DNA from 4 places in the Lysinibacillus sp. NPDC094177 genome. Region 2 is predicted to be linked to each of the others. Evidence: riboswitches for the same ligand, from Rfam matches in the RefSeq annotation. Region 2 holds a riboswitch; each other region holds the start of a gene.
What was found. Region 2 has a riboswitch for S-adenosylmethionine ahead of ACQKNC_RS16915 (MetQ/NlpA family ABC transporter substrate-binding protein). Riboswitches for the same ligand answer to the same signal wherever they lie in the genome.
Positions count from the first base shown of each region.

Region 1: linked by a shared signal. The riboswitch ahead of ACQKNC_RS18715 (bifunctional homocysteine S-methyltransferase/methylenetetrahydrofolate reductase) and the one ahead of ACQKNC_RS16915 (MetQ/NlpA family ABC transporter substrate-binding protein) in region 2 are both predicted to bind S-adenosylmethionine.
Region 3: linked by a shared signal. The riboswitch ahead of ACQKNC_RS19285 (O-acetylhomoserine aminocarboxypropyltransferase/cysteine synthase family protein) and the one ahead of ACQKNC_RS16915 (MetQ/NlpA family ABC transporter substrate-binding protein) in region 2 are both predicted to bind S-adenosylmethionine.
Region 4: linked by a shared signal. The riboswitch ahead of ACQKNC_RS12470 (cyclase family protein) and the one ahead of ACQKNC_RS16915 (MetQ/NlpA family ABC transporter substrate-binding protein) in region 2 are both predicted to bind S-adenosylmethionine.

Region 1 covers NZ_JBNNTW010000014.1:32,738-38,723, forward strand. Annotated here, with positions in the region: gene ACQKNC_RS18715 (bifunctional homocysteine S-methyltransferase/methylenetetrahydrofolate reductase) at 1-1,735, opposite strand, end outside; SAM riboswitch class I at 1,951-2,050, opposite strand; gene ACQKNC_RS18720 (protoporphyrinogen oxidase) at 2,176-3,564, opposite strand; gene ACQKNC_RS18725 (protoglobin domain-containing protein) at 4,089-5,378, opposite strand.
Region 2 covers NZ_JBNNTW010000011.1:21,221-27,206, forward strand. Annotated here, with positions in the region: gene ACQKNC_RS16905 (methionine ABC transporter permease) at 1-424, opposite strand, end outside; gene ACQKNC_RS16910 (methionine ABC transporter ATP-binding protein) at 417-1,442, opposite strand; gene ACQKNC_RS16915 (MetQ/NlpA family ABC transporter substrate-binding protein) at 1,547-2,371, opposite strand; SAM riboswitch class I at 2,614-2,718, opposite strand; gene ACQKNC_RS16920 (pyridoxal phosphate-dependent aminotransferase) at 3,081-4,250, opposite strand; gene ACQKNC_RS16925 (PhzF family phenazine biosynthesis protein) at 4,391-5,185, shown strand; gene ACQKNC_RS16930 (carbon-nitrogen family hydrolase) at 5,267-5,986, shown strand, end outside.
Region 3 covers NZ_JBNNTW010000015.1:70,177-76,162, forward strand. Annotated here, with positions in the region: gene ACQKNC_RS19275 (homoserine dehydrogenase) at 1-806, opposite strand, end outside; gene ACQKNC_RS19280 (hypothetical protein) at 1,591-1,977, opposite strand; gene ACQKNC_RS19285 (O-acetylhomoserine aminocarboxypropyltransferase/cysteine synthase family protein) at 2,330-3,631, opposite strand; SAM riboswitch class I at 3,749-3,862, opposite strand; gene ACQKNC_RS19290 (glycerol-3-phosphate acyltransferase) at 4,159-4,791, shown strand; gene ACQKNC_RS19295 (DASS family sodium-coupled anion symporter) at 4,984-5,986, shown strand, end outside.
Region 4 covers NZ_JBNNTW010000006.1:161,163-167,148, forward strand. Annotated here, with positions in the region: gene ACQKNC_RS12455 (winged helix-turn-helix transcriptional regulator) at 1-246, opposite strand, end outside; gene ACQKNC_RS12460 (MFS transporter) at 356-1,540, shown strand; gene ACQKNC_RS12465 (hypothetical protein) at 1,801-2,211, shown strand; SAM riboswitch class I at 2,358-2,462, shown strand; gene ACQKNC_RS12470 (cyclase family protein) at 2,561-3,298, shown strand; gene ACQKNC_RS12475 (DedA family protein) at 3,357-3,953, opposite strand; gene ACQKNC_RS12480 (Cof-type HAD-IIB family hydrolase) at 4,570-5,343, opposite strand; gene ACQKNC_RS12485 (DUF2225 domain-containing protein) at 5,801-5,986, shown strand, end outside.

The DNA.
Region 1 (5,986 bases), on a different contig from region 2:
AATATTCCGCTGCTACTTCTACTAATTCTTTAGCAATTGCAATCCCTTCTAGTGTTGCGCGTTCCTTATCATCCCCACAAGCCTTCATACGCGTTAACGCATCATCTGATAGCTTGATGCCCGGTACTTCATGATGTAAGAACTCCGCACTTTTATAGCTCGTTACTGGCATAATACCTATATAAATCGGTGTTTCTAAATGCTTTGTTGCCTCGTAAATTTCCACGATTTTTTCCTTTGTATAAACAGGCTGTGAAATAAAATAATCTGCCCCATGTTCAATTTTCTTTTCTAATCGAGAGACAGCGCGATCCAGCACACGTACATTAGGATTAAACGCAGCCGCTACAGAGAAATTTGCCTTTTTACGAAGTGGTTTCCCTGAGAACGATACACCTTTATTTAACTGTTTTATTAATTGGATTAGCTCCATTGATGATACATCATAAACGCTAGTTGCCCCTGGGAAATCTCCTACCTTTGTCGGATCTCCAGTAACTGCTAAAATATCATGAATCCCTAGTGCATTTAATCCCATTAAATGTGATTGAAGACCAATTAAATTACGATCTCGGCATGTTATATGTGTCAATGGGCGGACCCCGTGCGTTTCTTTCAGTAAGGCACCCATTGCGACATTGCTAATCCTTGGAGAAGCAAGTGAATTATCAGCCATCATGACGACATCCGCGCCCGCCTCATATAATTTTTTTGCCCCTTTAATAAAGCCCTCAATCTCTAAATGTCTTGGTGTATCTAACTCCACTATAACTGAGCGTTCACGTTTTACTTTTACATGTAATGGCTCGTAATTTGGTGGTTCTGCCTCACGTAAAAACTCTACTTTTTCTGGCTTCGCGTACTTTTCCTCTACTGGAGATAGCTCCTCTAAGTGCTTTTTCACAGCAGCAATATGCTTTGGTGTCGTACCACAACAGCCACCAATTAAACGCACCCCCTGATCGCGAAGTGCTACAGCTGCTCGCCCAAAGTAATCTGCCTCTGATTCATAAACGACACGGCCATCCTCCAAGTCAAGAAGAGAGGCATTCGGATATGCCGACATAAATGCCTTTTCTGGAAGCTCTACACCTTCAAATGCTTGTATAGTATGGTGCGGACCTAAGCGACAGTTAACACCAACGATATCAGCACCTAGCGCTTCAAGTTCATGTAAAGCATTATTTAAACTCATTCCATTTTGTAAAACTCCTGGTTCATGCATAGAAACTTGAGCAATAATCGGTAATATTGTTTTAGTTCGTAGCATTGTTAAAGTTGCTGTTAGTTCTTCAAAATCATAATATGTTTCAAGTAAAAGGCCATCTGGATTTCCTGCAAGTAAAACAGTGGCTTGCTCATCAACCGTTGCTAAAATTTCCTCTAACGTTGCGTCACTCTTTCGAATACCGCGGATTCCCCCAATAGTACCTAAGACAAATTGTCCACCCTCTGCCGCCGCTCGTTTTGCAATCGTTATAGCAGCTTCATTAAACTGCTGCACACGAGATTCTAATCCATAGCGGGCTAATTTTATGGCATTAGCACCGTAAGTGTTCGTTTGAATAATATCGGCACCAGCTGCTATATATTCTCTATGAATCTTTTCAATTAATTCAGGTTTTTGTATATTCATTTCCTCATGGCAGTACTCCAAGCCATAACCATATAAAACTGTACCAATTGCACCATCTGCTGTAAGAACATTTGTTTTTAACCTTTCAAGCAATCCCATAAAATTAGCCTCTCTTCCCTTATCTATATCAATTATGCCTCGGCATAATTCCGTGACATCCGCCGGAGGCTTTAGGCCAAACACGACGTAGCAACTTAAATCCGTTTATTCATCTCACCACCTATAGAGGTGGGAGACTTCAGCTGAAAGAAGTTAAAATAAAAAAGCCTTCTTTTACATAAAAAGAAGGCTTTAACGTTTCGTAATTGTTTTCCTTCTCATCTTCGACACAATGGTCTTCTGGATTTAGCACCTGACAATAAGTTGGTTGCTGAAGCTTCATAGGGCCAGTCCCTCAGCTTCTCTTGATAAGAATTTAGTATGAATTTTTTAAATAATTAAAAGAATCATAACGTTTACAAACGATTGAGTCAAGACTATTTCACTGAACACAGGATAATTTTTGCGAAAAATATAATATTTTGATTTATATCAGACAATTACGATAGTTTTCCAGCAAGTTCTTCACCAATTTTTTTACCATTTTGAATACATGCACCTATGCCTACTCCAAAATAAGAGCATCCCGCTATGGATAAATTCGGATAGTTTTTCTCAAGCTCTTGCACTAAACCTTGCAACGCTTCACGATGTGCCAAATCATACTTCGGCATCTGGTCAATCCATTTTGTCACATCGACAACAGTTGGTTTTTCCTCAATCCCCAAGCTTTTTCTTACATCCTCTAGGGCAACAGCTGCTAACTCTTCATTTGTCATCATACGCAATCCTTCATACGCAGGGTTAATGCTCTTATAAAAAAGTCGTACAAGTAATTTTCCTTCGGATGAGGTATGTTTCCACTTGCGACTTGTCCACGTTGCTGCATTACAAATAACATCTGAATTATGGGATACTATATAGCCTGTTCCATCTGCTGGTAATCTATTATCAGGTACATCAAACCCTAAATAAATCGTAATTGCGGATGCAGTATTGAATTGTTCAAAATAGCAGTTCAAAGATTTATCCTGCAATAAGCTTTGTACCGATTCATTTGGCAGTGCCATTACAACATGATTTGCTTCTATCATTTTACCGTTTGCTAATGTAACAAGGTATTGATTTTCCTGCTTTTTAACACTAGTAGTGGCAATTCCTTTTATAACTTCTACATCCGTTAATGTTTCTTCAAGCCTATCAATTAGTGATGATAAACCATTTTTAAATGAAATAAATTTTTTATTGGATGCTTTCACAAATTGTTCCCTATTTGCATCGAAACCTTTAATAATACTACCGTAATCATTTTTGTAATCGATTAAATACGGTAAAGTGGAAGCAATTGAAAGTTGATTTAAATCTCCCGAATATACACCTGCAAGTACGGGCGCTATTTGGTTTTGAACAAGCTCCTCACCTAAATAATACGTTAGAAATTCCCCAATAGAGCTTTCCTTTGTAAACCCTTCATTTGGCATTGTTAAATCCTTTAATGCTTCTTTTTTACCTTCCTCTGATACAAGCGTACTTTCCTCAAGAGATTGTAAGCTCATAGGAATACCGAACGTTGAGTCTGCTGGGATGGCATGTAGCTCATTATTTGTGTAAATATATGAAACACCCGTTTCATTGTACACAAGATTTTGCTCAAAATTAAGTTCCTCTACTAACTCCATGACACCTTTATGACGCGCTACAATAGAATCTGCACCTGTTTCCATGATGAAACCTTGTTCGTATGCAGAGTGAATCTTGCCACCAAGGTATGTATTTTTTTCAACAAGCACAAGTTTTACATCTAAATTTTTCTCCTGAACTTGGCGTTGTAAATAATGCATCGTACACAATCCCGTAATTCCGCCACCTAATACAACAACTGTTTTCATATTAACCGCCCCTATTTTTAGTTCTTTATTCAGTATAAACTTTTTTATCGAAAAATTACGTTAAACCCTTTACAAATTTAGCAAAAATGGAGCTAACCAGCGGGAATGTTGTGGCGCTTTAGATGTGATTTCCGTACCAGGCTACTAGCTTTCGCGCAAAAAACATTTGGTGCTGTCCATTCGCTTTCGCACAGAAAACATTCGTTGCCCAAAGCGGCTCATCGAACAGTCGGAACGGAGATCAACCTCTCGTTTTGCCTAAGAGTCATACTTTATTTAATATGACACCCTAATTTCATTTACATAATAGTTTTCAACAACATGAAAGGAGCTATCCAGCGTATTGGATAGCTCCTTTTGTTTCACAGCATATATTGAATTAAACAGTACATGTCCACTAGAGGCTTTTATCTGCCTAATAGATATTATATATTAACAGTTGATATAGTGTTATTTATACCCTGAAGTTTGTAGCACCTAAAAAAATTAAAACACTATTTCTTCGCCTTTTACTTTTCTCTTAATTAATTTAAATTTTGTGCAAAGCTAGCTAACGTTTTAGCAGAATTTTTTACTTCATTAAAAGCAATACCTAAATCGCCTAGAATTTCTACTATTGCTTGTACTTCTTTTTCCATCCGACCATTTTGTTCTTTGGCTTCGGTCATAGCTTCCAATATGTTAATAAATTGTCCTTCCGTTCGAACCATATTTTCTTCGCCAGATGCTACCTCTTCTTGAATATTACTAAGCGAATGAACAAGTTTATCTGTTCGCTCATTCGTTATGTGTAGTAACGTCGCTACCGATGTGACAGATTCCTTTGTTTGAATCGATAGTTTTCTCACTTCATCTGCAACAACACTAAAGCCTTTACCCGCTTCTCCAGCACGAGCAGCTTCTATTGCCGCATTTAAAGCCAACAAGTTTGTTTGATTAGCGATATTTGTAACGACGTTCATAATTGATTCCATTTCCTTCGACATATCTGACAACTGTGCAATATTCTCCGTTATATCATTAAGCGAGAAAATAATATTACTCATATTTTGTGATTGATTCTGTAATCGTTCACGACCTTCTAATGCCTGACTCTCAGCCATAGTCGACACTTGAAGTGATTTTTTTGCTAGTTGTTTAATTTCATCTGATTGTTTACTTAAGCGACAAAATGAGTTATTCGTTTCCTGAGATATTGTGGCAAGGGCTTCCGAAGACTCAACAATCTTTTTCTCCACCACTTCTTTTTCACGTTCTATATTTTCATGAAGTTGCTCAATTGTGTGCTCAAACGCTTCTAAAACCAATTGTTGCTCAAAATTAGAAATTTTAGAGATAGCTCGAATTGTATTGAGCTGATCCATAGGATGATTAATATGTTCTTCAACCAAGTCAATAAATGATGCCGTTAACTCCTGGAAAGCACAAATATACCATTGCGTTTTTAGCCCGATGTGGACATGAACCTTAGCAATTTTAACTCGTCTTTGATAAAAATCATCATCAATCATACCATTAAACATTTCAATTATATGACGTCGCAATGTAATTTTCAGCTTTTCCACAGAACTATGTCTATTAATAATATCTACTAAATTACGTTCAGTTCCAATTTTTTTATAAAATCGATTAACAATGTGATCAATATTGTCTTCTACAAAAGGTTGAAATGCTTTTAAATATTGTAAGTCCCGATTTGTCAATTTGAGCAAATCAATTTGCTGTTTCATTGAATGGCTATTAGCTATATCCATTTTTACAATGTATTGTTGTAAATCTAATGCCATTGTCTTTCTCTGTTTTTGAAAAATCACACATTTACCTTCTTTCATGTCGTGTACTTTTGAAAAGCTGAGAAAATCTATTTCCGTTCACCAGAAATATAAGAAATTAGGACGGTTTCATTCCGACTGGGTGCTTTCCTGAGACGTCCGACGAGTTGTAAAGAGTTGCCCAGCCTTCGCTCCAATCAACTAATACATATGTGGCATATGTTTTAATAAATGTCGTCCTCAACTTTTAGTGATAAGCCATCAGGATGTTAGTTAACCATTTCTATCCCTTTCATTAGAAGACGCTGATTTCTGCTACGGGCTACAATCAACTAAAAAATGGGCATACATAAGCAAAATATCAACAATAAATCCTTTTATCGGTCAATAGTAAACCTATATTTTCTTATTCAACATGTCCATGCCTAATAAGAAAAGGTACCATTAATATTGCAAAAAAAAGTCTAACAAAATCACATTAAAATTAGCTATAGCTACTATCTACTTTTTCAAAATCACTCATATACAATATACATTTTATAAATAGCTGTCAATTTTCATATATACATTTTTTCCCACAAATTGTATATAAAGTCCCTGTTACTTAACTTATTGTACTAAGCAGTAAAAAAGCTACCACAATACTTTTG
Region 2 (5,986 bases):
TCCAAATAATATGATGACGTTTAATACCCATTGCTGTATAAGCTTCCACAACACCTGGATCAACTTCTAAAAGTGCCGTTTCCATAAGTCGTGCAATATAAGGCGCTGTATAAACAACAAGCGGCACAATAACACCTTTTACACCGATAGTTGTGCCAACGAGTAGCTTAGTGAACGGTAAAATGAAAAATAGTAAAATAATGAACGGTACAGAGCGAATAATATTAATAAATAAATTGAAAAATTGATATAGAAATTTATTTTCAAATGATTGTCCCTGGCGAGTTAAAACGATTAAAAGCCCTAAAGGGATCCCTATTAAAATAGAAAAGAATAATGAAATCCCGACCATTTGGAAGGTTTCAATAATAGATTTCCCAATAACATCTGACCAATCTGCAAAGAAGCTTTGAATGCTATTCATTTAATTCGCCTCCTAACTCCTCAACACCTACCCCGTTTTCTGTAAAATACTTAAGTGCTTTTTCTACGATATGTGCCTCACCGTGTAGATGGACTACAATATTACCGACAATGCCGTTTTTTAATTCAATGATATTGGCTGCTAAAATATTTGGTTGTACATCATAAACTTTGCTCACTTCTGCAAGTAATGGTTTCCCTGTACTTTCTCCAAGGAATGTTAAACGAATCACACTTCCGGAAAGATTTAATTGCTCGATAAGAGAAGGAGACAAATTGCGTTGAGAAATAGTGTTTAAAAACTTTCGTGTCGTTGGGTGCTGAGGCTTCGAAAATAGTTCTATAGCAGAGCCATATTCTACGACCGCTCCTGATTCAAGAACGGAAACATCATCGCAAATTTTTTGAATAACATTCATTTCATGTGTAATAAGTAAAATAGTGATACCTAGCTCACTATTAATTTTCAACAGAAGTTCAAGAATAGCGTCAGTTGTTTCAGGATCTAGTGCACTTGTCGCTTCATCACTTAGTAAAATCTCAGGCTCTTGGGCAAGGGCACGTGCAATAGCCACACGTTGCTTTTGACCACCTGAAAGCTGGTTAGGGTAGCTATCTAATTTCTCTGTTAGGCCAACAATTTCTGCATATTTTGCAACGCGGTTTTTCACTTCAGAGTCGTTATAGCCGAGAAGCTTTAAAGGTACCGAGATATTGTTGTAAACGGTCGCTGTTTTTAAGAGATTAAAATGTTGGAAGATCATCCCTATTTTTTGACGTGTTTTGCGAAGGTCGTGTAGAGAAAGGGCATTAATATCCACATTATCGATCAAAACTTTTCCTGTTGTTGGACGCTCTAATAAATTGACACAGCGAATGAGGGTACTTTTTCCTGCACCACTGTAGCCAATAACCCCATGAATATCACCTTTTTTGACATGCAAGTTAATACCATCTACTGCTTTGACGATACCTTTTTTAGTTTTAAATTCTTTTGTTATATTTTCTAATTGAATCATACTGAATATCTCCTTTCTAAGTCCTTCTATAAAGCAAGAATCTGCTAGCTTTCCTGTAGGAGTCTCGCAGATTCTTGATTATATGAAGGAACCTTAATCGTTACTTACCAGCTTGGAATAATAGAACCTTTGAATTCCTCTTCAATAAATTTGCGTACTTCATCAGATTGATAAGCTTCAACAAATTTTTTAATTGTTGGGTCATCCTTGTTTTCAGCACGTACCGCAATGTAGTTTACATATGGAGAGTTAGTAGATTCTAAAAAAATGGAGTCTTTTTTAGGATTAATGCCAGCATCAAGAGCGAAGTTCGTGTTTATAGCTGCTACATCTACTTCACTAAGTTGTTTTGGAATTTGTGCAGCCTCTAATTCAATGAATTTCAAATTCTTTTTGTTTTCTTCCACATCACGAATAGATGCTGTTAAATCTGCTCCGCCTTTTAATTTAATAATGCCTGCCTCTTGAAGGACAAATAGTGCACGTGCTCCATTTGTTGGATCATTTGGCAATCCGAATGTTGCACCATCAGGAATTTCATCGAATGATTTATATTTCTTAGAGTATATGCCCATAGGAGTCAAAATTGTTTTTCCTACTGGCACTAAATCTGTATTGTGATCTTTGTTAAATGTATCGAGGAATGGCTTGTGTTGATAGCTGTTTGCATCAAGATCACCCTCGGCTAATGATGTATTTGGTAAAACATAATCAGAGAAAGTTTTTAGTTCTACCTCTAAGCCATTTTCTTTGGCAACTTTTGCAGCAACCTCTGCAATTTGTTCGTGTGGACCAGAAGTTACACCCACTACAATTTTATTTTCATTAATAGCCTTACTTTTACTATCTTCTTTAGTACCACAGCCTACTAACGCTGCTACCAATGTGAGACTCGCTAAACCTAATAAAAATTTGTTTTTCTTTTTCATGAAACATACCTCCAAAGTTGTTTTATCGGTTTGTATAAAAAAACAATTTCGCCTTGGCGTAATTGTAGCTGACGCTTTGCTTTCGCTACAGATAAACAATGCCGTCCGGATTTTGAATTGTGCTAGCACAATTCATTCCTTTCAAAATCCGTGACATCCGCCGGAGGCTTTTATCTTCATGTAAATGAAGATAAAAAAAACTCTCTTAAAAAAATTAAGAGAGGCTCATGAAAAAACGTCCTCTCTTATCTTTCAAACGACTATCGTTTGCAGGATTTAGCACCTTCCTTAAAAAAGGAGGTTGCCGAGCTTCATAGGGCCAGTCCCTCAGCTACTCTTGATAAGAGATTTATAATATTTTTTTGTAAATCCGATAGAACTAATATAAATTATAGGATATAGTTAGTCAATTGAATTTTTTAAATTTTTTATTTTATTATAATATTTTAGTTGCGAAAGAGGCATGGGAATGTCTGTTAAAGTAAGGCGGGAATATTGTTATCACTGCCGATGTCGTTTTAGCAGAAGTACAAGGGATTTATCATATTCGACAGTTTGCTGAAGAAACAGGTCACTATTTTATCCGCTAGAAGAGGGGCTGAAGCAACCAAGAAAGATTGTGAAATGAAAAAACTGTCCCCTGTAGCAAGTGTGAGCTAATAGGACAGTTTTTCGATAGGTTCTTGCTCAGGAAGGGGGATTGAAACGCTCATGAGCTAAATAAGTTTAATTTTTCAATTCTGCTGATTGCTTCACGTATGCGGTCTTCGCTAACAAGTAAGCCAACCCGCACATAGCCTTCACCATATTGACCGAAGCCGTTACCTGCAGCTACTGCGATATCAGCTTTGTCGAGCAATAAATCAGCAAATTGTTCACTCGTAAAACCTAATGGGACAGGGAGCCATGCAAAGAAAGAGCCTCTAGGTGCTGTTACTTGCCAACCAATTCGCTGAGCTTCTTCGATAAGGACGTTTCGTCGACGCTCATAAGTCGCTCTTAGCTTATCAGCGCAACATTGAGAAGCAGTAAGTGCAACTGCCGCAGCTTGTTGCACTGCAGGAAATTGACTACAAAATAGATGATCTTGAATAAGGTTAATGGCTGCAACAATATCAGGGTTACCAACTGCAAAACCAATGCGCCAGCCTGCCATATTATACGTTTTGGATAATGTATACATTTCGATACCGACATCTTTTGCACCGTCAGCTTGCAGGAAGCTAATAGGTCTATTGCCGTCAAATCCAATCGCCCCGTAGGCAAAATCATGTGATACGATAATATTGTGCTCTTTTGCAAAGCGTACTGTTTCTTCGAAAAATTCAAGTGTTGCAGTACCACCGGTTGGATTATTCGGGTAATTCAAGTAAAGAAGCTTTGCCTTTTCTTTTACTTCATTGGATAAAGCATTATAATCAGGCAGGAAATTATTCTCTGCAAAAAGTGGCATGACTTCAAAATTAACATCACCTAATACGACACCAGATAAGTAATCTGGATATCCAGGATCAGGTAGTAACATTGTATCTCCAGGGTTTAAAACCGCCAACGGTAGCTCAACAAGACCAATTTTCGTACCACCGAGAATAGCTACTTCTGTTTCAGGATCAATGTTAACATTGTATTCACGTTTGTAGAAGTCTGCTGCTGCTTGGCGTAATTCTGCTATGCCACGAAATGGAGAGTATTTATGATTTTGAGGATTTTCTGCTGCCCCCTGTAATGCTTTAATAATGTGTGGAGGAGTGGGTTGGTCAGGATTACCTTGACCGAGATTAATAACATCACGCCCTTCAGCTAGAGCAGCGTTTACTTTTTGCACAAGTGCTGCAAAAAATTGAGTTGGGAGTTGCTGTAGTTTTTTTGAGAATTCCATGCATGTCCACCTTTTTCAGAATATAATAATTATTAAAGATATGATGCACATAATATTACTTTTTTTAGTAATTGTCTAGAGCATTTTCAAAAACTATAGGTAACTATAAGCGACCAAATACGTATATGGGGGTGGGAAAAATGAACAAAGTCTCATATTTTATCGTCAATGCTTTTACTACAGAACTTTACATGGGAAATCCCGCAGCAGTATGTTTACTTGATTCAGTAATACCTGAGTCGACGATGCAGAAAATTGCTCAGGAGATTCCTGTACCAACAACAGCTTTTGTACAAAAGAAGGATAATGATTTTTTTCTTAGATGGTTTACACCAGCAAAGGAAATACCGATTTGTGGACATGGGACAATTGCTAGCGCTTTTTTACTCTGGAAACAAGGGATTGTACCCGTCAACTCTTCAATTACATTCCAAACTTTAAGTGGTCCTTTGCAAGCGATTTGGTTTAATGAGCTGGTTGAAATAACAATTAAGAAGTACCAGTTAGAAGAGATTGAATGTCCTTTGGAGCTTGAAGAATGGCTTGGTATGAAACCAACATATGTGGGAAAAACAGAATTGGATTATATCGTGGAGCTAAGTCACGAAGAGTATATTGCAGATTTCAAAGCTGATTTTCATGCGATGAATCAGTTCCCTGTACGTGGTGTTTGTATTACAAGTCGTTCTAAGGATGAGGGGATTGATATTGTTTCAAGATTCTTTTCTCCAGCACAAGGCATTGATGAAGACCATGTAAATGGTTCCACTCATGGTGCGTTAGGACCTTACTGGTGTGAAAAGTTATCAAAAGAAAGCATCGTTAGCAAACAGCTTTCAAAACGTGGTGGATTATTATACGTTACACCAAAAATAAAAGATGTGGCAATCGCGGGTTCGGCAGTTCGAGTATTAAGTGGAGAAATGTTAATCTAAATATTGAGCTAAAACCATGGAAGTAAGGTTGATTTATTGTAGTATAAATACAGAATAGTACTGTCTAGAGGAGGAATAGCTATGAAGATTGGCTGTATTCAATTAAACGTAGGCTTTGGCAAAGTAGAAGAAAATTTTGCTCGCGCTGAGGATAAGATTCGTGAAGCGGCAAAACAAGGTGCAGAAATTATTGTGCTACCAGAAATGTGGAATACAGGCTACGCACTTGAAAAATTACCAGAGCTTGCAGATGTGGATGGAGAACGTTCGAAAGCATTTTTATCAAACCTAGCGAAAGAGCTTGGCGTACATATTGTAGGTGGTTCTGTTTCAACGAAAAAGGGCGATAAATTTTACAATACGATGTATACGTTTAATAGAAATGGTGAGTTAGTAGGCGAATACAATAAGGCACATCTTTTCCGTTTGATGGACGAGCATTTATATTTAGAAGCTGGAGATGAAATGAATCGCTTTGCTCTTGGAGATATCGAGGCTGCCGGAGTAATTTGCTATGATATTCGCTTCCCTGAATGGTTACGTGCCCACGCCTTAGCAGGTGCAAAGGTATTGTTCGTGCCAGCTCAATGGCCGACACCACGTATCGATCATTGGAAAACATTGCTGCAAGCACGTGCCATTGAAAACCAATGCTTTGTGATCGCTGTTAATCGTATTTCTAGAAAGGTAGAAAACTTCAATGGTCAATCAATGATTATTCAACCGTGGGGCGAAGTGCTTTGGGTTGGCGCGGAAGACGAAGAAGTAGCTATCATTGACGTGGACTTTTCAATTGTCGAT
Region 3 (5,986 bases), on a different contig from region 2:
TCAACTAACTGCGGCCCAACCTTCGCGACCACTTTACCATCTGCTAGCTTCTCAACCTCAGCTACGTGGCGATAACGCAAGCCGTTTTCACACGCTTCTTTTACTTGCTCTGTCGAAATACTATCAATGCCAACCACTTCGACGTCAGCCCAGTCTGGTTGTTCGCCAAATGCCAAATCACTTAAAATCATTAATTTTTTAAAGGCATCCTGACCAGAGATATCATTATATGGATCTGCCTCTGCATAGCCTAAATTTTGTGCCTCTTTTAAAGCCGTTTCGAACGACCAGCCCTGTGAGCGCATTTTCGTTAAAATATAGTTGGATGTCCCATTTAAAACACCCTGAATACGACTAACATCATTAACAAGCAAAATATTTTTCATCGTTTTAATAACTGGTACACCACCAGCAGTTGTAGCCTCGAAGCCAACAAAAACCCCGTTTGCTTTTGCAAGATCCTGTAGCTCCAACCCCCTCTTTGCGAACATTACTTTGTTAGCTGTGATGACATGACATTTATGTTCAACAGCGTGCTTTAAGTAAGTAAATGCTGGCTCCTCATTAACGATCGCCTCAAAAACAACCTGCATACCTGGTTCCGCTAAGACTTCATCCATACTAGTTGTCATTAAATGTGCTGTGCCTGGTACACGTTCACGGCTAGCATCTGTAACTAAAATTTTTGCTACTTCTAGCTCAATTCCTAATTTATTTTTAAGCTCTTCACGCTTTTCATTTAATATATGGTAAATTCCTTGACCTACCGTTCCAAATCCTAATATAGCTGCCTTTATAGTTGCCATTGTTGTTATTCCCTCCAACTTACATTCCGCAGTTTCATTATATTTATTTCGTCTCAGCTTAATTCGTACAGATTTTGAATTGTGCGCCGACTTTACAAAGCAGGTCAACTTGCCGTGTCTCTAACACTTCGTTTTCAATCAGATATTTAGTCATGTTGTTTCACTCTCGCTACAAAAATATTCTGAATAAAGATACAAAGTCTGCGAAACAAACAAATTCAAATAATTCAAAATTCAACTTAAAGAAAATTGTAACGTATATACATACATTGCACAAGAAAAATCTTTCTAGGATGGACATTTGTTTCCTCTAGAAGTGCAAAAGAAATCGTTTTCATCCCTTTTAATATATGATTTTTCACTTGATCTATAATAATTGAACAAATATTGACGATTCTTAATAAAAAAATATGGATCATCTATGGTTAATTTCCGTTTTGACTGAGGGCGTTCGATGATCCGCTTGAGCCAACAGGATGTTGGTCACGAAGGATGTGATGGTATTAGCCTTCGTTCCTCTATCGCTGAGCCCCAAGGAGTCGCCCAGTCAGAACGAAGATCAACTTATATATGGCATAAATTTTTAACAAATGTCATCCACAACTTTTGGTGATATACCAAAAATAAATGCCTTTCTTCTATTATATATGTATGTAAAGACATTCATAAAAATTGTTCTTTTAAAATATATTAATAAAAATTTTTTCTGTATATGTTCATCATCTAATTTAAAAAGCTCATTCCCTGTAGCAGCAGAGAATGAGCCCGATTATATGAGGGATAATTAGCTAGCTTTGGCTAGCAATTTATAACGATATTGAGTTAAAGCTTGTTGCACCAATCCTATTTCCTCTTGCGTAAAATTTGGTATTGCATACGTACGTTCAACTAATTGGAATGTACCGTATTTTAAGTAATACTCTGTCGCAGGTAGAGGAATATGATTTGCTCCATAGCTTTCATAAGCTTCGAAAACTTCTTTTACTGTATAACCTTCCTCTTTGGCATAAACGATTTCCTTAAACGTAGAATGTCCAAAGATCTCTTGCCATTTACGCTCAACTGACGCAAGTATGTTTTGAATGGACATGTTGTTCACAAATACATGACCTTCATTTAATTCATAAATAAGATAAGATGCTATGTTTTGCGCACTATAAACATTTCCCATTTAAAACACTCCTTATCATCAGTTTTTGTAGATAAGAGTAATTACTGGCTGAGCAACTACTCCTCTTTATATATTCAAAAGTGGGGGAGCACTTTTGAAAACTAAATTAGTCTATAAATTGGTTCTAGGTTGGTAGCCTTTCGAACACTTTTCTTAATCCCTAGTATAAAACAAGGATTTAAGTAAGTCAATAATACTTATAAAATTACTAGGTATTAATTTTAAACAATTTCCTTACTCTCACCAAATGAGGCGAGTGGATGATGCAGCAACGTTTTACGCATTACCAAATGAGGCCTATCGAATGGGAAAATACGTAAACGCTACAACATTAACCAATGTTTTTTATTTATTATGCTTCTACTTGTTGTTGTGAAGCTGTTACTTGTTCAATAGCTTGTTCTAAATCTGCAATAATGTCCTCTACTGCCTCTAGACCGATGGATAAGCGAATGAGCGATTCGGTTACGCCAGTTTGGATTAGCTCCTCAGCTGATAGTTGCTGATGTGTAGTAGATGCTGGATGAATAATTAACGATTTGGCATCCCCTACATTTGCTACGTGCGAGAATAATTTCACACTATCGATTAATTTACGTCCTGCTTCACGTCCACCTTTAATACCGAATGTAAGCACTGAACCGAAGCCATTTCTTAAATATTTTTTTGCTAAATCATGAGTAGGGAAATCTTCTAAGCCATTGTAATTTACATATTCCACAGATGGGTGGTTTCGTAAATATTCAGCCACTGCTAGTGCATTTTCATTATGTTTAGGAATACGCAAATGAAGCGTTTCTAAACCTTGTAATAAATTAAATGCTGCATCTGCACTTAATGTTGGTCCAAAGTCGCGTAGTAATTGTACACGCAGTTTTGTAGCAAATGCAGCTGCTGCTGTGTCAATACCATAACGCAAACCGTGATAAGAAGCATCTGGTTCGGTAAAGCCTGGGAAACGTCCACGAGTCCAATCAAACTTCCCTGCATCTACTACAACTCCACCTAAAGTTGTACCATGACCACCAATCCATTTTGTTGCGGAATGAACGACGATATCAGCACCGAAGTCAATTGGTGTAGAGCCATATGGCGAAGCAAATGTGCTATCAATAATTAATGGCAAGCCGTTTTCATGTGCTATATTTGCTACCTTTTCAATATCTAGTACCTTTAAACTTGGATTCCCGTAAATTTCAGCGAACACGGCCTTTGTTTTATCAGTAATAGCTGCTCGGAAATTTTCTGGATTTGTTTCGTCTACGAAAATCGTTTTAATACCGTAGTTTGGTAGTGTGTTGGCGAATAAATTATAAGTACCTCCGTATAAAGAGCTAGCTGCAACAATTTCATCCCCTGCACCTGCAAGATTTAAAATGGAAAATGCGATTGCTGCTGCACCAGATGAAAGTGCTACTGCTGCTGTACCGCCCTCTAATAAAGCAACGCGCTTTTCAAAAACATCTACAGTTGGGTTTGTAATGCGCGTGTAAATATTGCCAGCTTCCTCTAAGGCAAAAAGACGTTGCGCATGAGCAGTGTCTTTAAAAACGAATGCCGTTGAGCGATATACGGGTACTGTACGAGATCCTGTTACCGGGTCTGGCTCTTGCCCACCGTGTAACAGCAATGTTTCTGGTTTAAAATTTGTCATTGTATACCTCCAAATGGTTATTTTTTTACGATGGTACCGGAGATGAGGAGGATTTTTTCAGTAGAAAACAAAAACCCTCTTCAGCTAAGAAGAGGGTTGCGGTTGCAAGTTTTCCTCCCCTTATCTGCCAGATCCAAGTAAGAATCTGTAGGAATTAGCACCTTAGTAAGTTCGTCACTTACTGGTTGCCGGGCATCATAGGGCCTATCCCTCCGCCGCTCTTGATAAGAGTATGAGATTCAATTTCCATCGTTGTTACACAGTATAAAACATAGACTTTTTCTCTGTCAACACTAAAATTTTATTTTTTCCGAAACTTCTGTCTGCTTTTTTATGTAATACAAACGCATACACTATTTTAATATTTAATAGTTTATCACCAAAACGTGGGGTTGATTTCTGTTCCTACTGGGCGCTTTCCTAGGGGCGTCCAGCCTCCAATCAAATTATATAAATGGTATAGATTTAAACAAATTCCACCCATATCTTTTGGTGATGAACCTATTTATTTAGAAAGGAGGACTTCTATGATAAAGGCCGTTATCATTTTTCTTCTTGCTGGTTATTTTATTGGCTGTATTCATGGTTCTAAAGTTGCTCAATTTTTATCCGGGGTAGATCTAAAAAAGTCTGGTTTTGGCAATGCAGGTGCCTCTAATGCAACACTTTCCCTTGGATGGAAATACGGTATATTAGTTGCACTTATCGATATCGGTAAAGGCGTTGCAGCTATTATCGGTGCTCATGTCTATCTAGCAGATACAACACAATTAACAGAAGTACAAGTTTGGCTCTTTACCTATATCGTAGCTGCTGGTGTCATTCTAGGTCATAATTTCCCATTTTATATGGCCTTCAATGGTGGCAAAGGAACTGCTTCAATCATCGGGATATTACTTGCGGTTGATTGGAAAATTGGCTTATTTGCACTCATTTTATTTGTTATTTTATCTTTCGCTACGAACTATTTAATTGTTGGTGTACTTGAATTCTACCTTGTTTTTTGTACTGCCACATATTTATGGATTCCTGGAGTTGGCCCAACGATTATAGCCTTACTACTTTTTGGCATAGCGCTCATTTTGCATCTCGAAAATATTAAACGATTAATACAGGGAACTGAGCCTAAAGTAACCTCTGCATTTAAAAAGAAAAAATAATATCTTTTGGAAATTTTCGTCTGTTCTATGACCACATTTTTTCTCGTAATTGCCCGTTATCTCTATAAATTGAGAGTATTTCATATGTAAATTTTCTTTACAATAAATAAACAAATTACTTTCTTAATAAAGCATTTTACTAGCCGATGTTATAGGAAATAATATCCACATTTATAGAAAGGATGAAAAAGTATGTCTACTTCTGAACAAGCAAAACCGAAACGTAATTTGAAGCCGCTCTGGATTGGATTAGCCTTCGCTTCACTAATCATCATTATTTTTTTACCTAATAACGGCGATTTACCTGAAGCTGGACAACGGGCTTTAGCTATCTTAGCTTTCGCAGTCATTCTTTGGGTTACAGAAGCTGTCTCCTATCCCGTTAGCTCGGCCATGATTATTGCCCTCGTTACAATTTTACTAGGGTTGGCTCCGTCAATGGAAGATCCAGCAAGAGAGCTAGGAACATCGGATGCACTAAAATTAGCATTAAGTGGATTTAGTAATTCTGCAGTTGCACTAGTAGCCGCAGCTCTTTTCCTAGCGGCAGCCATGCAAATTACGAATTTACATAAACGTCTTGCACTATGGATACTTTCACTAGTAGGGACAAAAACGAAAGCCATTGTATTCGGTGCTATTTTAGTATCTATTGCACTCGCATTCTTTGTCCCTTCTGCTACTGCACGTGCAGGCGCAGTTGTCCCAATACTACTCGGAATGGTAGCAGCATTTGGGTTACCACGTGATAGTCGACTTGCTGCTTTACTTGTCATTACCTCTGTGCAAGCTGTCTCCATTTGGAATATCGGTATTAAAACGGCAGCAGCTCAAAATATGGTCGCTTTAAATTTTATTAAAGAACAATTTGGTGTTGATATTTCTTGGGGTTCTTGGTTACTTTACGCTGCCCCCTTCTCAATCATCATGTCAGTAGCTCTATTTTTCATTATGATTACACTAATTAAGCCTGAAACAAGTAATATTGAAGGCGGTAGAGAAGTAATCAAAAAACAGCTTGCGGAACTTGGTCCATTAAAAGCTCCAGAAATTCGTTTAATCATAACATCGGTAGTTTTATTATTTTTCTGGGCTACTGAGGGCAAACTTCACCCATTCGATACAACAACCGTCACAATCGTTGCAATTGCTATTTTATTAATGCCAAAAATCGGAGTCTATTCGTGGAAGCAAG
Region 4 (5,986 bases), on a different contig from region 2:
AGGTGTTAACGAATATTCAACTTTCGGCGGTACTTGATTGAACACCTTGCGATTAATTAATCCAGACTGCTCTAATTCACGCAATTGGCTTGTTAGCATTTTTTGCGAAATGCCTGGAATCAATCGGCGAAATTCATTCGTACGAATCTGACCATGGTGGTTAAGATGACAAAGAATAATAGGTTTCCATTTGCCCCCAATGACTTCAAGAGTGGCTTCAACACCAATATTATAAACTTTTTTCATTGTAAACCCCCTGTAATATTCAAAAGTAACTAAAAGTACCCTACGAACTTTTTGGTATGTATGAATATTACTATACACTATACAAAAAATCAAAGGAGATATTATTAGAATGAAAGATACAAAAGTGCCGAATGCCAAACTAACATTACTCGCACTTGCCATCAGTGCATTTGGTATCGGCTCTACAGAATTTATAAGCGTCGGATTACTTCCATTAATTACAAAAGATTTTGATATAACATTAAGTACTGCGGGCTTAACCGTATCCATATATGCACTAGGTGTAACTATTGGTGCACCACTTTTAACAGCATTAACATCGCGCCTTAGTCGCAAAAATGTGTTATTGCTCGTCATGGTACTTTTTATTATCGGGAATTTACTTGCAGCTCTAGCACCCTCATTCTCATTACTAATTGCCGGCCGTATTATTTCAGCATTAGCACATGGCGTGTTTATGTCTATTGCCTCTGTTATCGCTGCAGATGTTGTGGCACCTAATAAACGAGCAAGTGCAATAGCTTTTATGTTTACAGGGCTAACATTAGCAACTGTCACTGGTGTCCCGCTAGGAACTTTTATTGGACAAGTAACTGATTGGCGAATGTCGTTCATTTTCATTGTTCTCATAGGCATCATTGGATTAATTAGTAATGCCCTGCTCGTGCCAAGTCACTTATCGAAAGGTAATCCAATATCCATTCGAGATATTGGTAAAGTATTAGGGAATATTCGAATGTTATTAATCCTCTTTATTACTGCAATTGGGTATGGTGGCGCATTCGTTGTATACACCTATGTTTCTCCTATTTTAGAGCAGTATATGGGCTACTCACCAAAGGCAATTGTCGTGATCTTAGTTGTATATGGTATTTGTGTTGCCATCGGTAATACATTAGGTGGTCGTTTTGCGAATAATAACCCTTTACGTTCTATTTTTATTATCTTTATCGGCTTAGCATTGGCAGTACTCGGCATCGGCTTCTTTTTGGAATCATCAATCATTGGATTATTGATGGTCTTTATGATGGGGCTATTTATGTTTATGAATGTGCCAGGATTACAGCTTTATGCCGTTCAGCTTTCAGAAAAGTATATACCATCAGCTATTTCAATGGCTTCAGCATTAAACATTTCAGCTTTTAACATTGGCATTTTTCTAGGGTCATACATCGGAGGATTCATCATTCGTCATCAATCATTAGCTCATACTCCTATATACGGATTCGGCATGGTGATGATTGCTGCAGCTACTACATTTCTATGGTTACTCTTTGATAGAAACAAACTTTGAAGATTTATCGGAACAAAATCTCATTTTATCGGAATCTTTTCTCGTTTTATCGGAACAATTTCAATTTTTATCAACGGGTACCTCCTCAGGGATTAGTCATAGTTGAGACCCTGGAGCGAAGCGGCAGCAACAAATGGCTTTTCTGTGCGAAAGCGAAGCGGCAGCAACAAATGGCTTTTCTGTGCGAAAGCGTAGCGGCAGCAACAAATGGCTTTGTTGTACATAATATAAGGTATCAGCATAGGATAGGAGGAATTTAGTTGTATTACAATCCTTATCCGTATTTTGTCTATCCTAATTATTATCCGGCATGGGTAATGGCAAATCAGCCAACAATTCAACACCCTTCTAGCCATCTAGCAATGCCGACAAACCCAACGAATAGAAGTCCATTTCCAATCGTCAATACAAAGAAATTGAAGACTTCCGCGAAACGGATCAAGGATATTATGCAGCAAGCACAATTACTTACGGATAAAATTGATGAATCAGAGCAATTTGCACATGATCTTATGGACGCGGCACAACAATCAAAGAAAACAGAAGTTGAAAAGTTAATTGCGTCAACAGGCATTACTATAAAATACGAAACTACCTATACACCAGATGGATTTCGTATAACATTTACTGAAAGTAGCTGTTGTAAACTAACATTAATTTTGGGTTGGTGAAGAGTTGGTCCTTTGAAGAGGGCCACTTTTTTTGCCTTTAGCATCTTTATGAATTTTAACCTTGTATCCCTATCGAACTTGTAAACTATAAATAAATATGCTAAAGTATTTGTAATTGTTATTTCTGAAAATTCTTATATTATTTTTTCTTATCAAGAGAGACGGAGGGATTGGCCCTATGAAGTCTCAGCAACCAGCCTATAGGTATGGTGCTAATTCCAATTGGCAAAATTCAGCCTTGAAGATGAGAAGACTTACTTATGTTGCATTGCACAAGAGTCCTCTTCTTCAAGGAGGACTCTTTTTTATTGTTGCATTCAAAAAAATTAAAAGAAAGCAGGGAACTATTATGACAAACGAACTTTTACGAGCAATTCAACTATTGAAATCGAAAGAATGGGTCGATTTAACACATACATTTGGTCCAAATTCTCCTCATTTCTTTATGTTTGACGATGCAAAATTTGAAACATTATTTTCGCATGACGATGGCTTCTTTGCACAACAATTCACTTTCCCTGGGCAATACGGAACACATATCGACCCACCTATTCATTTTGTGCGAGATACACGCTATTTAGAAGAATTGGAGCTAAAAGAACTAGTGCTACCACTAATCGTTATTGATAAATCGAAGGAAGCCGAAATTAATAACGACTACACGTTAAGTATTCAAGATATTCTTGACTTTGAAGCTGAATATGGAGAAATTGAAGCAGATACCTTTGTTGCGCTGCGTACCGATTGGAGTAAACGTTGGCCAGATAAAGAGTCTTTCAGCAATAAGGACGCTGATGGTAATAATCATATTCCGGGCTGGGGATTAGAAGCGTTACAATTTTTATTCAACGAACGAAAAGTAAGTGCTATTGGCCACGAAACTTTTGACACGGATTCAGCAGCAGATTTTCGTAAAAACGGTAAGTTAGACGGTGAATATTTTGTGCTAGAGAAGGATACTTACCAAATTGAGCTTATGACAAATTTGGATAAACTACCTCCAAAAGGGGCCGCTATATTCAATATTGTGCCAAAGCCTGAAAAAGCGTCTGGATTCCCTGTCCGTTCATTCGCAATATTACCTTAATATAGCAAAAGGTCTGATTCAATAAATATAGAATCAGACCTTTCTTCATGAAAATAATTTATTTCGCTGTATTCCTTCTTTTGAAAACAAAATAAACGATCAACATTATTAATATGAACAATACTATAAGATAAACACTGTAACGGGATACATATAACCCAACATAACGCCATTTCTCTCCAAGTATCGTTCCTAAGGTAATAAAAGTAAATGTCCATATAGTTGCTCCCGTATATGCAAAGAAAGCAAATTTTTTATAAGGATAATTATTAATAGCCGCAATATATGCTGTTAGATGACGCACACCAGGAATAAAATATCCTATTAATAATAATCCTGGACCTATTTTCGCAAATAACTTTTTAGTAAAATCAATTTTCTGTTCAGTAATATGGATTTTCGAACCGTATTTTTGCAATAAAGGAAGCCCGAATTTATAACCTATATAGTAGCTCAGGGTAATTCCCCCTGCCGCACCTACGATAGCGCTGATTAAAGCTGGGATATGTGCTAGAGTTTCGCGATAAACACTATACCCTACATATGTTAAAAATATCTCATCTGGAAGTGGTAGCCCAACAATCCCTCCAACTAGGATAAGAATGATGCCAAAATATCCGTAATGTTCAATAAGAGATTGCACATGATGCGCCATAATTCCATCCCACCTAAAACGTAATAATTTTTAATAGTTAGCTTTATAATAACTCAATGGAAACAACATTATGAGTGTTATGTATTTAATACAGTTTTCTCCAATCAATTATGCCTCGGCATAATTGCGTCCGGAATCGGCTTTGTGCTTAGGCCTGCAAATGTTTTTTGTGCGAAAGCGTAGTGCTAACGCAGCGACAGCAACAGATGTCTTTTGCGCGAAAGCGTAGTGCAACGAAGCGACAGCAACAGCATGATGTTGGTCACTCAGTCGTCGCCACAGGACGTGGCGTTCTTAGACTGAGTTCCTCTATTTCAGGGGTTGTTTGGACACCCGCTGAAAAGTGACTTAAAACCACATTCATCTCACCACCTATTGAAGTGGGAGACTTCTGTAACTGCCGTTTCACTTACGTTACATAAAACATCTGTACCTGTCGCTTCGCTTTCGGTCAAAAGACATCTGTACCTGTCGCTTTGCTTTCGGTCAAAAGACATCTGTACCTGTCGCTTCGCTTTCGGTACAAAAAATATTTGTACCTGTCGCTTTGCTTTCGGTCAAAAGACATCTGTACCTGTCGCTTTGCTTTCGGTCAAAAGACATCTGCTGAAAGGAGTTAAATTATTTGTAGCTCACGAAGAGCATAATCAATACCATTCTCAGTTGATTTTTTCGTTACATAATCAGCAACATTTTTTAATGCTTCACTACCATTGCCCATCGCAATACCAAAGCCAACCTGCTCCAGCATGTCGATATCATTATCTCCATCACCAAAAGCAAAAGCTTCCCCAGGGTTCAAGTTAAAATAATCTAGTACAGCCTGAACAGCAATAGATTTGGAAACATCATGTTGCAAAACGTTTGTAATGTAAGGGTGCCACCTTTTAAATAATAAATGAGGGAATTTTGAAATATACTTTTTCTCCACATCCTCATTGCCATATAAACACATTAAGTAAACTTCTTGCGTTAAAATATCTTCATTAATCATAGGAAACTCTCGCAAAGATAATGTCTCTTGCATAGCTTTCAATGTCTCTTGTTTTTGGACGTTATTCATCGATAATTGTTCTGTAAAAAACGAGAGACTTTGTTTATTTTCATCAGCAAAATCCTTAACTGCCTGGACAATTTCTTTTGCAACAGGTATTTTATGTATTACTTGATCTTGATGCTTAACATATGCTCCATTAGCTGTAATAAACGTCTCTATTCCTATATTTCTTAACTCCTGGCACATTGATAAAGGTCTTCCTGTAGCAGCAACAATATGAATTCCTTTGTTTTTTAATCGCTCAATAGCGTTCCTTGTACTTTCTTCAATACGACCATCTTCATAATTAACAAGCGTCCCATCTACGTCAAAAAATACAATTTTATAATTCATCGTTCGCTCCTTATCATTTTGTTTATTTTCACCAAGTATATCGATTAACCATTTTTCATCATCCCCATTAATCATCACCAACACACTTTTAATTTTACATTAAGAAACATCTTTATATCAAAATTAACTATAGGTATTATCACCTACACAAACAACTTTATCATATGAAAATTAGTAGCTTTTAATTAAACTTTTGTACGTAATTTGACAAACTAAAACGAGGTGTATAACTTGCCTCTACTACACCGATAAATACTACTACGGTTACATATCGAAATTTCAAACAACTAAGAAAGTAATGAACATTTTTATTTCAATAATTCTAAAGGAGTATACCAAAGAACATAGAATTGTTAAAATAAAAGATAACTAAATTAAATACATTGAACGATATTATTCATCATATAAATAGAACAAAAGAAATAATATTTTTTTCGAGGTAAAGGAGTTGATTCTTATGGCATTTAACATTTACTACTATGAAAGTAGTGTGGATTGCAAATTTTGCAAAAAGCATTTTACCACATATAAAGTACGTCCTAATCGATATAAAGTTATCGAAGAACAAACAGATTTCATGCCAGTTTATGAAGGTTTAAACCCGTTATTGTATGAGGTTGCCGTTTGTCCACATTGTGGCTAT